4 regions of the Cohaesibacter sp. ES.047 genome follow, and region 3 is predicted to be linked to each of the others. Evidence: riboswitches for the same ligand, from Rfam matches in the RefSeq annotation. Region 3 holds a riboswitch; each other region holds the start of a gene.
The links. A riboswitch is a leader RNA that binds a small molecule or an ion and turns the genes downstream of it on or off. The one in region 3 is predicted to bind cobalamin.
Positions count from the first base shown of each region.

Region 1 (3,526 bases), 420 kb from region 3:
TCGCTGCGCGCCCGCCTCGGCGAACTTGCCGATCTCAAGGTGCCCGAAGTTATCATCGTCTCGCTGATCTTTCCGATGGAGCCAGCCTTTCCTGCTTGGATCAGAAAATCGGTTCATCGCTGGATCGAACAGCGCGGCGATGCATTTTTCCCGCGCATCAGGATCGCGCATCCTCCCATCGGGGAAACTGACCGGCTCTGCGACATGATCGAGGCGCTGACCTTTGCGGCGGATGAAAGCGACATTGTTCAGGAGCGTGTTAAGGTGCCAAAGGGAACCGTTGTGCCCGATCAGAAATATCGTCTGCTGGTCTGTATGGGGGGAGCCTGCAATGACGCTGGAGCGAGCGTCCTCTACAGTCATCTGCGATCCGAACAGGACCGTTTGAAGCTGAGGGACAGCGGCGCTGGCATGATGAGTTGCAAAACCAGCTGCCTCGGCCCGTGCAGTCTTGCTCCTGTCGTTCAGGTCTGGCCAGAGGGCACTGTCTATGGCGGAGTGGACGAGAAGGATATCGACGAAATTCTCGACAACCACATCCAGAATGGAGCGCCGATAGATGATCTCAGCTATCCAACGAATGGCAAAAAGCAGACACTGAAATGAACGGAGCCTTTTAGCTGGCTTCAACGTGAGAAAAGAAGCGATCAGGTCGGAAGATCCTTTGTTGAGAAAGGACCCCTACCCCGTTTGCGGAATGGGTACGGCTCCGACTCTGATCGCAAGTGAGACCGAAACAGCCAAAAGCACCAGACCAGTCTCAAGATGAGCTTTGAGATAGGAAAGGATGGTCGACCTTCTGACTAAGGCCGAAAAATTGGCTGTTCCGGTCATCCTCGGTAACTCCTGTGCGCCTTGAACGGCGTTGGAGTGGTTCCTTGAGCGTCCCGTGTGAGGACGTCGGCTTTCTTCAGGGCAGAGATAGCAGAAGCGGTCGCCAGCATTTTGAATTGCGCAGCTCTCATGCCGCTTTGCTCTTTTCTTCATTGAGTTCGATGACGTATATGGCGGCGGGCACCAGAACAGGCTTGTCGATGTTCGACTTCCGCGCGGAGCTCGACTTGCTCCAGCCGCTACCGGGCGCAACTATTGACTGCGCCAGCTCGACAAGAACACCGAGGTCCTGATTCTCGGTGACATCGCCAAACAGATAGATATGATTGCGGGTGGCGAGCCATCCGACGAGACACTTTTCTGGACATTGGGGCAGGTCCGAATATCCAGAGATCTCGAACGCGTCCTCAATCATCGGTCGAGCTCTGTGAATAGCCGTGCTCAGTGCCTCAACAAGCCCATAGCCTGCCGTGCAAGCGCCTTGCGTGCGCTGACATGTGGTGCATAACGAGATCTGATGTGAAGCAGTGACGTCCAAGCTCTCCTCCGCTGAGTTGCGGGGAAAAGGACGACTGTTTAGATAGTTGGCAATGGCCAAATCGAGCATATTCAGTCACCTTCCGGAACACCCCGTCCGGGTTACGTTGATAGAAAGATGGCAGGTCTCCTGACTTGCGGGTCATTGCTCAATCGACCTTCCCAGGATGACTTCGGATTTCTCCAAATCCCAGTGGCGTATCGATTCTCACTCGCCGCTTACAGTTGCGGGGGCAGTCACGGAGTTGGCGCCTTTTGGCTATTCCTCACCGTGTTCCCTTTTCATCCCAATGGCATTTCAGCCGATCGGAAACCATCGCTGCTATGTTGGTCTCACCGATGTGCTATAGCAAGCAGGAAATCTCACTTGATGTGGAAAAGAGGAAAAGGAACGAAGTGTTTCCGAAAATCAAGCCATTCTTGCCCCAAAGTGCTCCTACCGCCCTTTGGGGGCGGTGAAGTTGAGATCGCTATAGATCGTACGCTCGCCATATCTGTGGCAGAGGCCTTTGACTTCAATCGCCGTTTCGCTTTGGAGCATCTTGACCTCCGAAAGGTGGGTCCAGAGGGGTTTCACTGTCAAATTCGAAATTGCTTGTGCTACAACCCGAGCAGCCCGGCCCTCCTGTCGGGCATGAAGAGCAGGCTCCCCTGCCGCGCCAGAGCTTGATATAGAGATAGCCAAGCGCTGCGGCTACGACCAACCCGAGCAAGGCAAGATCCAGAAAGCCCGAACCTGCGGCGTCAAACACAGATGTGGTAGACTGATTTTGAGTGGGATCCATAGTTAGTCCTCCCGCGAACTGATGAGCGTGCCAAATGAGACTGGCCTCTCGTGCCGTCCACTAGCCAGTCCAACGACAATCAACAAGGCAAGGGCCGAGAAATAGACGATCGACATCATTTGAATGCCCGTCAGTTCAAACAGATTGCCCAAGGTGTAGACCAGACTTGAAACAGCAAGGCCAAGAGCTGTCGGGAACAGGATCGAGAAAACCATCCACTTGTAGGATCCGGTCTGAACCTTGACCATCACCGTTGTGGCAAGGCAAGGCGGATAGAGCGCAAAGAACAGGATCATCGACACGGCAAGCAAAGCAGTCGCACCTGCTGCTTGTGTCTCAGAGCCCATGCGCTCTTCTAGGGTGGCATTTTGGTCCTCGTCCTGCTGGAATAGAACGCCAAGTGTGGCAACAGAGCTCTCTCGGGCGGCGAAAGACGACAGCAGAGCCACATTGATCTTACAGTCGAAGCCAGCAAATTGTGTAACAGGCTCGAGCGATCTGCCAATAGAACCAAGGAAAGAAGTCCTGATCCGTTCCTCTTTCATGCCCCGCCGGATCGATTTGCGCGCTTTGGAGAGAGACCTTAGAGATCTGCTTGCCTTTTTAGCGACCTTGTTCCCCTTCGGTGGCTTTACCATTGAATAGAAGGAAGGGTTTTGCGCTTTAAAGCTGACATTCACGGCCTTCGAACTCGCCCCCCCGCCCGCATTCAGTTTGGCCCGTTTGTAGTCATTGTAAAAATTAACTAGATCAACGACATTTTCATTGCTCGCCTGTTCCTCGAACTGGGTTCCCTTAACACTCTTCTGGAACTTGGCGATGGCCGCAGCACCCTGAGCCTCAAATTCAGCCATACGCTCACTGGACAGACCGGGGAACTGCAACAGCGTGAACACTACGACCGCGACGGCGACCACGATGGTTCCCACTTTCTTGATGTAAATCCACGTGCGTTCGATTGAGCGTCTGAGCACGGCAGAAACGGTTGGGATGTGATAGGCGGGTAACTCCATGACGAAGGGAGAGGTTTCCTGCCCCTTAAGCAGGGTCATCGTGAGCAACTTGGAAACCAGCAGTGCAAAGATTACCGTCATCGTCGAGATGTAGAACATCATCAGGGATTTATCTTCGACAAAGAATATGCCGAGCAGCAGGGTGTAGAGAGGGACTTTGGCAAGGCAATTCATAAAGGGCACGGCGAAGATGGTCGCCATGCGGGCTCGGTTGTCCGGAATGCCCTTGGTAGCCATGATGCCAGGTACGGCACAACCTCCGGCAAACACGCCACCAAGTATGAGCGGAAGGGTGCTTTGTCCATGCAATCCAAAGCGATGTAGTACCTTGTCGAGAATGAAGGCGATCCTCGCCAT
Region 1 covers NZ_LT907844.1:3,743,916-3,747,441, reverse strand. The annotation lists gene CPH65_RS17185 ((2Fe-2S) ferredoxin domain-containing protein) at 1-606, shown strand, start outside; gene CPH65_RS17180 (DUF1636 family protein) at 962-1,441, opposite strand; cobalamin riboswitch at 1,474-1,704, opposite strand; gene feoB (ferrous iron transport protein B) at 2,159-3,526, opposite strand, start outside.
Region 1: another riboswitch for cobalamin. It lies ahead of CPH65_RS17180 (DUF1636 family protein); the one in region 3 lies ahead of CPH65_RS19120 (DUF1636 domain-containing protein).

Region 2 (3,526 bases), 430 kb from region 3:
ACCTGGCTCTTCAACACCTCCGAGAAGAGCACGGGCAGCCCCAACATCATCTCCTTCCGCAAGTTTTTCGAAGCGAACCAGGGTCTCCTCCAGCGGAGCCAACAGCAATGACTCAGACGGCAGATAGTTGAGACCTCGTTTTTTGACGATATCTTGAGCAGCCCGGTAGGCATCGGTACTAGTCGGCTGGTCCTGAAGAAGCTTCAAAGCCTCAAGCTCGTCCAAGATTCCCTTCCTCATGGCTGGAGCCAATTCGGCGGCCTGGCGAGCGCTGTCTGTCTTCAATGTTCGATGGATCTCGGTCTTTCCGGCGATACCGACATATTCCTTCGGGACCCGCATCCTGAAATGGAAAGTCCCTTTTCCGCGCTTGATCAAACCGCTCATGAATTGTACCCTTTTCACCAGTGTTGCAACGTCGTCCGGCCAACGACGGTTGCTACACTTTTTGCTACACATTCCGTTTGAATGCTCACAATGCAAGTAGGGCTAAACTTCTAGAAACAAAAAGAGAAATCAATATCGGCCAGATCCACCAGAAGGACTTCCTCTCCGCCATTTTCTAAGCGATAAATTGAAATTTCTATAGTAAATTCAATCGCTCGATGCGCGAGCTCCCGCAAGATCCCCAAATTTGCTACACAAATCTATGCAAAGGTCTATGGTCCTTTCCACGGTTTTCTTCAATTTTCCATGTTGATGGAGCAGACTGAGCGCTTCAACCTGCAAGGGATGCATTCAAGCTAAGTAGCTCGGCATTGGTCGATTTACATGAATTGCAGCATGCGATTATGCGCCTGCTTTACAGCAGGTCTGTTCCGGGCGGATAGCTGCCATTTTCTGCAGTTGCGAGATCTCCAGAGCCGCGAACTAAAAGCGTTCATTCGAGGTATCTCGGTTCCAGACCTGACAGCAGCGGCAAGGTCGGGCGGCTTCCGTTTAAAAAGGGCTGCACTCAGATTTCTTGCTGAAATCCTAGAATTGTAGACACCATGTCCCCTAAAAATGAGGCAAGGAGACTACGATGCCCAATTCCCATTTCACTGAAGAATTCAAGATTGAAGCCGTCAAGCAAATCACCGAGCGAGGGTACTCCGTTGCAGAGGTATCTGAGCGGCTTGGTGTCAGTAGCCATTCGCTTTATGCGTGGAAACTGCCATGACAATGCTGTTGCCGAAAGCTTTTTCAACCTGCTCAAGAGAGCACGCATCCGGCGACGAGTCTACAAAACAAGGGCTGATACCAGACAGGACATCTTCGACTACATCGAAATGTTCTACAATCCAAAACGCAAACACGCTACAAACGGAATGCTCTCGCCCGTCGAATATGAGCGACTAAAAATTTGAAGCCCCGAGGTGTCTACAATTCTAGGGGCAATTCATATGGAAAAATCTCAGCCACACCCTCCAGACTATCTTGAGGCTTCCTCACGAGACCGAGCGCAGAATTAAGCCTGTTCGCCGGTTTTGTTATTCTCAAAATTCGTGGCTCGATCTTGAGTACTGAGTTCGATTGTTTGTTTCAGTAAAAATTGTGCCTAAGTGAGCAATTGACACCGCGGGCGCGTGATGTAAAAACGCTGGCGAAGGTTCTCCCAAGGCGAATGCTACGGGAGATGAAAAGGGAATATGGTGAGGGTGACCCAACTCGGGACCGATGCCATAGCTGCCCCCGCAACTGTAAGCGGATAGGACTGAGCAACATGCCACTGGGGCAAAGCCCCCGGGAAGGCGCTTAGATCTGATATGCCGCAAGCCAGGAGACCTGCCTTCGAGGGGTTCTTCAAAGAGCCTTTTATCAACCGGGCGGGGTGCTCCGGCGATTGTGAAGGATGGGCCTCTATCCGCGCTTTCTGCTGCTGCCTTGCTCATTGTCAAAAAAGCTTCGGGGTGAAGTGAGGATGACCAACGGCCTGTGCTTGGCGGGATCAATCCACTCCATTTCTCGATTCTATTGGCCAAAACCATGATGTCTCTCTAACGAGAGCGCGTGGTCACTATGTCAAGGAATGCATTATGCTCTTCAGCAAAACCAGCTTTATTCAGGCCTCACTAATCGCGGTCGGCATTATCGGCGCTGCCACGGCTTGGGCGGCAGAACCGATCGAAGTCGGCCAAACCTATCTCACTAGAGGCGTTGAACCCACCAAGGGGTCCAATGGCTGGGCTCTGGTCAGCCATGGCATTGGCGAGAATCTGTTCTCCGTTGATGAGAAAGGCGCGTTGGTGCCCCAACTCGCAAACGATGCCAAAAGGACAGGTGATCTGACTTGGGAAATCGAGCTCGCACCCGGCAATTTCTTCTCTGACGGCTCTGCTGTTGATGCGAAAACTCTGGCTGCCGGTTTTGAAGAAGTCTTTGCCGACAACAAAGCTGCATTGGCAACAGGAGGCAAACTGAGCTTTGAAGCTTTGGCTGATCTCACCCTTAAAGTGACCACTGAGAAGCCTGTGCCACGCATTCAAGCCCTGTTTGCCGAATGGCCTCTGATTGCCTTCAAGCCTACGGGTGATGGGCAGGCTGTTTTTTCCGGTCCGTATGCGGTCACTAGCTTCAAGGCGGACTCTGACATCGAGTTGGTTCCCAATGCCTATTATGAAGGTGCCGAAAACCGCTCGCCTGTCACTATTCACAAATTCGGCGATGCTCAAGCAATGACTTTGGCGCTGGAATCCGGCGAACTCGATTTGGCATTCGGATTACCCTCCGAGACGGTCTCTCGGCTCAATTCCAATCCTGATCTCACGGTCAAGTCATTCCCTGTCGGCTATCAGTATTTTGCATGGCTAAATACAACTCGCCCGGCCTTGTCCGACAAGCGCGTGCGTCAAGCTCTTGATCTAACATTTGATCGCAAAGAGTTGGTTGCTGCGATCAACGGTGGCTTGCCTGCAATTGGCGCCTATGCTCCTTACTTCCCCTTTGCAGCCAAACAAGCTCGACCTACGGATCTCGAAAAAGCCGCGTCTCTGCTCGAGGAAGCGGGGTGGGTGAAAGGATCTGATGGAGTGCGCACAAAGGATGGCGTAGCCCTGACGCTGTTAGCTTTGACCTACCCACAACGCCCTGATCTCGTCACGATGCTGCCGGTGGTCAAAGCGGAGTTGGCACGTGTTGGTATTGCTCTCGAAACCCGAATTGTCGACAACATTTCGCAAGTCGTTGGCGAAGGGGAATATGACATCGCCTTGTGGGCGCAACATACCGCACCAAGCGGAGATCCGGCGTTCTTTCTTAACTCCATGCTGGCTACTGGTGCGTCTATGAACCACGCCAAATATTCGTCTAAGGCATTTGATGCCATTGTCGCCAAATTTGCGAGTGAGAGCGACGCAAACAACCGCAATGCACTGGCTTTGGAAGCACAAACACAACTGTTCGAGGATGTTCCGATCAGTTTCCTTGTCTCTCCGGTCTGGTATGCCGGGATGTCCAAACGTTTGGAGAACTACCAGCCATGGGGTTCTGACTATCACGTGCTGCGCGCCGATATTGGTGAATAGTCTCAAAAAATGAAAGCTCT
Region 2 covers NZ_LT907844.1:3,734,332-3,737,857, forward strand. The annotation lists gene CPH65_RS17125 (DUF6538 domain-containing protein) at 1-459, opposite strand, end outside; gene CPH65_RS17130 (transposase) at 1,025-1,162, shown strand; partial or broken gene CPH65_RS17135 (IS3 family transposase) at 1,146-1,349, shown strand; cobalamin riboswitch at 1,573-1,790, shown strand; gene CPH65_RS17140 (ABC transporter substrate-binding protein) at 2,019-3,506, shown strand; gene CPH65_RS17145 (ABC transporter permease) at 3,516-3,526, shown strand, end outside.
Region 2: another riboswitch for cobalamin. It lies ahead of CPH65_RS17140 (ABC transporter substrate-binding protein); the one in region 3 lies ahead of CPH65_RS19120 (DUF1636 domain-containing protein).

Region 3 (3,526 bases):
CCCGGCCCCGAGCACCAACTCTCCCTTATCGGACTGACTGACATAGACATGGACCGCATTGGACATCACGACGCAGTCGAGCACAGGTTTGATCGGTTCGGACACCATGGCCTGAAGCGGGTAGCTCTCGATGGGAAGGCGAAAGCCTGCCATGTCGGCAAGCACAGTAGAGTTGCCCGCAACGCAAATAGCAACCTTGTTGGCCTTGATCGCACCCTTTGACGTTTCAACGCCGGTGACCTTGCCCGCATCACTGGTGATGCCCGTGACCTCACAATTCTGGATGATGTCGACACCGCGCTCGTCGGCGGCTCTTGCATAGGCCCAGGCAATCGCATCATGGCGGGCCGTGCCTCCGCGCTTCTGCAAGGATGCGCCGAGCACGGGATAGCGGGCGTCCTTGTCGATGCTGATGGTCGGGCAGAAGCTCTTCACGCCCTCAGCATCCAGCCACTCGGCATCAATGCCGTTAAGCTTGTTGGCATTGACCCGCCGTTTGGTGTCGCGCACATCTTGCAAAGTGTGGGCAAGATTGAGCACGCCGCGCTGGCTGAGCATGATGTTGTAGTTGAGATCTTTTGACAGGCCCTCATACAGCGAGAGGGATTTCTCATAAAGATGGGCTGCTTCATCCCACAGATAGTTGGAACGAATGATGGTGGTGTTGCGCCCCGTGTTGCCGCCGCCGAGCCAGCCTTTTTCGAGCACAGCAACATTTGTGATCCCGTGCTCCTTGGCCAGATAATAGGCTGTTGCAAGGCCATGTCCCCCGCCGCCGATGATGACCACGTCATACTGTTTCTTGGGTGGCGGGCTGCGCCATTGACGGGGCCAGTCCTGATGATAATTCAGAGCATTTCTGGCAAGAGAGACAAGGGAAAATTTCATGAATGAATCTCTGTAATAATTGCGGTTGCGCTGTTCAGTGGAAACCACCGTGCCATGATTATGATTATATAAGCACCATCTCACAGTGTCCTGAGGTCAAAATCAAGATCAATCCAGTTTGAAAGCAAGATTGTGCATCAACAGTTCGACGGATTTGCAATCAGAAAACGCGCCGCATTGACAACGGGATGACAATCGCGCACAAGAATGCTCAGGATGGTTCTCTGCGAGATGGATCTCGCTAGAGATGAAAAGGGAACATGGTGCGGACGACCCAAATCGGGGCCAATGCCATGGCTGCCCCCGCAACTGTAAGCGGATTGCCTTTTTTAGCCACTGGACCGCCCGGTCCGGGAAGGGAAAAGGTGTCAGACCGTGAGCCAGGAGACCTGCCACCCGAACCCATTCACGACCGGTCGGGGTGTATCGGAGGTGTGGCAGCGCGTTTGCTTCCTCATTTGATTCCCTTTCGGCTGGCCTGTTTGATTCCCGCAGTTTGACTGCCGGGTTCAAGAAAGGAACATCCATGTCCTCCAAGGCCGGAGTGCTGCAGGTCTGCGTAAGCTGCAAACGCCCCCGTGCGATTGATCCGGACACAGCCAACGACGAAGCCAAGAGCGCGGATGCGACCAGCGAGAGCTGTGAAGGTCAACAGCTGTTCGAGGCGCTACAGAATGCCTTTGGCCGCACCCCGGACCTCGATGAAGCGTTTAGCGTCGAGCCGGTCGAATGCATGAATGGATGTCAGTCTTCCTGCACGGTTGCCCTGCGCGCGCAAGGGAAATTTGGCTTTGTCATTGGCCAACTGGACCCAAGCGAAGAGCGCATTGCGGACATCGTCTCCTTTACCCAAAGTTTTCATGAGGCTGAAAATGGGCTCCCACCATGGCGTGCCCGGCCTCCACATGTGCGCAAGAACACCCTCGTGCGCCTGCACCCTTCTCCCAATTTCTCCGAAAGATCCGATTGAGGCTCGACATGAATTTTACTCCTCCCATTGTTGGCAAGAAAATCCCCGCAACCGTCGTGACCGGTTTTCTCGGTTCCGGCAAGACAACACTCATTCGCAACCTGATTTCGCAGGCTGGTGACAAGCGCATCGCTCTGATCGTCAACGAGTTCGGGGATATGGGATTCGATGGTGACATGCTCAAGGATTGCGGCAATCCGAATTGCACCGATGACGACGTGGTCGAACTGAAGAATGGCTGCATTTGCTGCACGGTGGCCGAGGACTTCCTGCCGACGATGGAAAAGCTCATCGCGCGGGACCCAAAACCGGACCATATCGTGATTGAAACATCCGGCCTCGCCCTGCCCCAACCACTGGTTCAGGCATTCCAGTGGCCGAGCGTCCGGGCATCTGTCACCGTCGATGGGGTCGTAACGATTGCCGATGCCGCCGCCTTGAGCGAAGGGCATTACAGCCAAAATGAAGAGGCCATCGCCCGCCAGCGCGCCTCGGACGAGAGTCTTGATCACGACAGTCCGATCGACGAATTGTTCAATGATCAGCTCAAGTGCGCAGATCTCATCGTCTTGTCAAAGGCCGATCTGGTCTCAGCCGAAGCCATGGCAGCCGTCGAGAAACTGGTCTCCGATCATGCCCGCGATGGTGTGAAAATGATCCCGTCAACGAATGGCAATCTCTCCACCGCGGTGCTTTTGGGCCTTGATTCAGAGGCCGAAGAAGACATGGCGGGACGTGAAGCCGCGCACTATCATCACCACCACGACCATGATGATGATCACGACGATGACGATCATGATCACGACCACGATCATCACCATCATCATCATCACGATGATTTCCACTCCGTTGTGGTACCACCCCGCGTTTTCCAGTCGATGGCCGAAATCGAAGCGGCGGTCGGTGAAACGCTGACCCAGCCGGGGATCCTGAGGGTCAAGGGATATGCCGCCATCGAGGGCAAGAAGGCACGGGTCGTCGTGCAGGCGGTCGGTCGCCGTGTTGACTGCTGGTTCGACAGCGTTGCGTCGGATGCCACGGGACTGGTGGTTATCGGGCTCAAGGATTTCGATCAGTCCGCCGTTGCCGCCAAGCTGTCCTGACGGACAAAGAGGTAGCCCAATATGCATATACTCGCTCCGCAGGCAGGCCGTATTGATGACGGAGAGGACGCTGTCGATCTGGGCCAATCGCCCGGCGACATCCTGATCCTGTCGGCCGCCGATAGCGAACTGTCCGCCTTGAGTGCGTCTGAGGCCTTGCGCCAGAGACGTGATCTGAGCCTGCGCCTCGTCAATCTGATGGCGCTCAATCACCCCTATTCAGTTGATCTCTATGTCGAGCAGACGGCGCGGCATGCCAAGGTGATCATCGTGCGGGTGCTGGGCGGCATCGAGTATTGGCGCTACGGGCTGGAGCAATTGCAACGCCTGTCGCGCGGGTTTGGCGTCAAGCTTTTCGTCATGCCCGGCGATGACAAGTGGGATGAGAGTCTGGCGTCCCTGTCCAGTGAGCCTGTCGCCGAGGTGCGTCGGGCTTGGCGATACTTCGTTGAGGGAGGGCAAGAAAACCTTGTCCATCTCATGGACTTCGCCTCGATCTGCTTCGATGGTGCGGCGGACACGGTTCCCTTCCCGTCTCCTCTGCCGCGCGTTGGTATCTATTCTG
Region 3 covers NZ_LT907844.1:4,166,174-4,169,699, forward strand. The annotation lists gene CPH65_RS19115 (sarcosine oxidase subunit beta family protein) at 1-888, opposite strand, end outside; cobalamin riboswitch at 1,089-1,300, shown strand; gene CPH65_RS19120 (DUF1636 domain-containing protein) at 1,415-1,858, shown strand; gene cobW (cobalamin biosynthesis protein CobW) at 1,867-2,961, shown strand; gene cobN (cobaltochelatase subunit CobN) at 2,983-3,526, shown strand, end outside.

Region 4 (3,526 bases), 2.3 Mb from region 3:
CAGGTTTCGGCAGGTCTGGTCGGACTGGGACTTGTTCAGGCTCAGACCATCGTCATCTGCACCGGCAACAGCATTGAAACCATCACCATCGATGCAAATGGCAATCCGGTCAAAGCGAGTGAAAAATCACAGCATTGCACCATCTGTTGTGCATTGGTCGTCGCCTTTGCCCATCATGAGACACCAAGGCATCAAGGCGAAAGTGTTGTCGCTGGCCTGCTTGAGTTCGGCCATGCCTCCAGTCATGTCGCCACGCGCCTTGCCCGTGCTCCTCCCCTCGCATAACGCCTCCTATCCTTGAAATGAACCGCCAGACCATCGCACTTTTTGTGTGACGTTTGGCAAGAGACAGTTGCGCCTCAGCCAGAGACCGACCCGCATGCCTTATATGCAGATGGGCGACCGTGGCACTGAGCGCATATGCGAGACTTCCGCGCCCCAAACCAACTTGAAAGCGCGCCGGAAGCCTGGAGAGAGACCATGAAAACGACCTTGAAATCCGCTGCACTCACCGCATTCCTCGCCATTGCGGCAACCTCTGCATCCGCCCACGGTTACAAGCTGGGAGACATTTCCGTCCATCATCCCTATGCCATCGAAACCCCCAAGGTGGTTAAATCCGGTGGCGGCTACATGACCATCACCAACAATGGCGAGAAAGACGACGCCCTCGTTGCAGTCAAGGCGGACTTCCCGCAGGTCATGTTGCACAAGACCGAGATCAAGGATGGCGTCGCCACCATGCCGCATATGCCCAAAATCGTGGTGAAGGCCGGCGAAACCGTCACCTTCAAGCCCGGCAGCCTGCATGTCATGTTCATGGGCCTTAATGGAGACCCGTTTGAAGTGGGCGAAAAAATCCCTGCGACGCTGGTGTTTGAAAAAGCCGGTGAATTGGATGTCGTATTCAATGTTGAAGCCCGCAACGGCAAAGCCGAAGAGATGTCCATGGACCATTCTGGACATGACAAGTCCGATCCCCACGCTGAGCACAAGCACAAATAGGATCGGTCATGACAAACATTGATACGAATGCCGCGTGAGCTTCCCTTCTGGAAAGGAGCGGCACTCTTCGGGCTCGCCATTTCCCTGTTCTTCCCGCTTGCAGGGTTGGCACTGATCGGCGCGTTGTTGATCGACCTTGTCGTGGTGTCAAATCTGCCCCGGCTGAAGGCAGTGGTGAGTTAACCCGACATAACAGGACCGCTCGCGACAGGCGTTGCGGGCGGTCTCATAGAACCAAGAGTTTCAGCCAGAGCATGAAAATGGATGGGCTGGGTTATGCGTCTGAGTTGCTTGTTTGTTTTGGGTGCCTTTGCTAGGGTGCGCGGGCATGTGGTTCCGCAAGTAGAAGCGGATCAAAAGGGAACCCGGTGCGGACTACCCAACAGGGGCCAAAACCGGGGCTGCCCTCGCAACTGTAAACGGTGAGCAATCCTTCATTGCCACTGAGATCTTTGGATCTTGGGAAGGGAAGGAAAGCGCATGAACCGTAAGCCAGGAGACCTGCCACAGCGTCAAACCACGCAACCCGGACGAGGGAATCCGGCAGGAGAATATTTGGTGTACACCAAGCCGAACGCCAGCGCTCTTTAGGATACTTTCATTCTGGATAGACCCAGTGCCTATGTCACTGTGCTCCACCCAGCTTCGCCATCTTGATCAGTTAGCCAGCGTTCCACTGTTTCTTTGCCAGATTCAAGGTCTCGACTTCTTTTGACTTTGGATATCAAAAATGAATCTCAAATTTCAAACCCCATACGCTGCTGTCTTTGCCGTCGCTGTTCTGACATCAGCCCCTTTTTGCTCGGTGTCATGGGCTGAGGACACGCAATACCCGGTCACGATCGAGAATTGTGGCTATGAAACCACCTTCGAGGCAGCTCCAACCCACGCGGTTACCTTGAGCAACAACGCGACGGAAATGATGCTGGCACTCGGCCTTGAAGATCACATGGCCGGCACATCCTACATGGCCAATCTGACGATCAGCCCGAACTATGCCGAAGCCTACAAAAAAGTACCGATCCTTTCGCCTCTCGTGGCGACCACAGAACAGCTGATCGATGCTGAGGCTGATTTCGTTTATGCCGGTTACCCCGACGGCTTCAGCAAGAAGCGCCATTCGCGCGAGCAGCTTCAGGATCTGGGCATGAAGACCCACATGAACACCGAAGGCTGTAATCTGGGCAAATATGGCTTCGAGCAGCTCTATGCTGAGATCCGCACCATTGCCAAGATCTTCAACGTCAAGGATCGTGGCGAAGCACTGATCGAGAATCTGTCTGCCCGCGTCGCCGATATCGAAGAGAAGCTCAAGGACGTCGAGCCCGTTTCGGTCTTCATTTTCAATGGTGGCGAATCCGCTCCCCGCGCTGTGTTGGGCAACACCATGCACTCCACCGTCGTTGAGCTTGCCAAGGGAAAGAACATCTTTGGCGAGATGCCCAAACGCTATGGCACCGTCGCCTGGGAGCAGATCGCGGAGCGCGACCCGACCTTCATTGACGTTTTCTATTCCGGAACGGCAAGCGGCAAGGTCGTCGACAATCCGACCAAGGATTTGGGCGACGTGCGCATCAGCATTCTAAAATCCAATCCCACGATTGCCGAGACGACCGCCGTCAAGCAAGACAATTTCGTCACAATTGACTCCGTCATGGGACAGCCCGGTCCCAGCTCCGTTCGCGCATTGGAGCGTCTTGCCAAGGCGTTCCACCCTGAAGCCTTCAAATAAGGGCTGAATTAGCGGTGGCCTGATATCGGGCCATCGCCAATCCCTTGAAGAAAATCATGTCGATTTTTCCAACAAAAAGCGCCGCCGAAACCGACCGGCAAGCCCAATTGATTGCCGCATTGCAAACGCCAGCATCAGCGGCTCAGATCGGGGCAAAAGACCTGTCTGCGTCTGCTCAATCTGAGCGTCGGTCGATTGCCCGGCGGCAGTATATTGTTGTCCTTTTGGGGCTTTGCTTGTTGTTGGTGCTCATGGCCCTTGCGGGGCTCATGCTCGGCTCGGTTCATATCCCGGCAACGACAGCGATCAAGATACTGGCCAATGCACTCTTGGGCGATAGCGTGATCACCCCTGACTGGCGCCACGCCCACGAAGTCATCGTCATCCAGTCCCGCATCCCGCGCGTCGTCTTGGCAGCCATTGTTGGCGGAAGCCTTGGGGCGACCGGCATGACCATTCAGGCAATCGTGCGCAATCCCCTGGCTGGCCCGAGCATTCTGGGGGTGTCTTCGGGGGCTGCGACCGGGGCGGTGATTGTCATGCGCTGGGGCCTGATCGGCTTTGGCGTCTTCACCCTTCACATATCCGCGTTTCTGGGCGGCTTGATCACTTTGGCGATTGTTTTCTGGGTGGCCAGAACCGGCGGACAAATCACGCCGACGCGCCTTGTTCTGGCAGGGGTCGCCATGAGCGCCATCCTCTCGGCACTAACGAGCATGATCGTCTTGACCTCGCCCGACCCGCAATTGGCCTCACGGGTTTTGTTCTGGACACTGGGTGGCTTTGGCA
Region 4 covers NZ_LT907844.1:1,376,622-1,380,147, reverse strand. The annotation lists gene CPH65_RS06210 (hypothetical protein) at 1-285, shown strand, start outside; gene CPH65_RS06205 (copper chaperone PCu(A)C) at 481-1,005, shown strand; gene CPH65_RS23770 (hypothetical protein) at 1,033-1,188, shown strand; cobalamin riboswitch at 1,320-1,529, shown strand; gene CPH65_RS06200 (ABC transporter substrate-binding protein) at 1,736-2,737, shown strand; gene CPH65_RS06195 (iron ABC transporter permease) at 2,794-3,526, shown strand, end outside.
Region 4: another riboswitch for cobalamin. It lies ahead of CPH65_RS06200 (ABC transporter substrate-binding protein); the one in region 3 lies ahead of CPH65_RS19120 (DUF1636 domain-containing protein).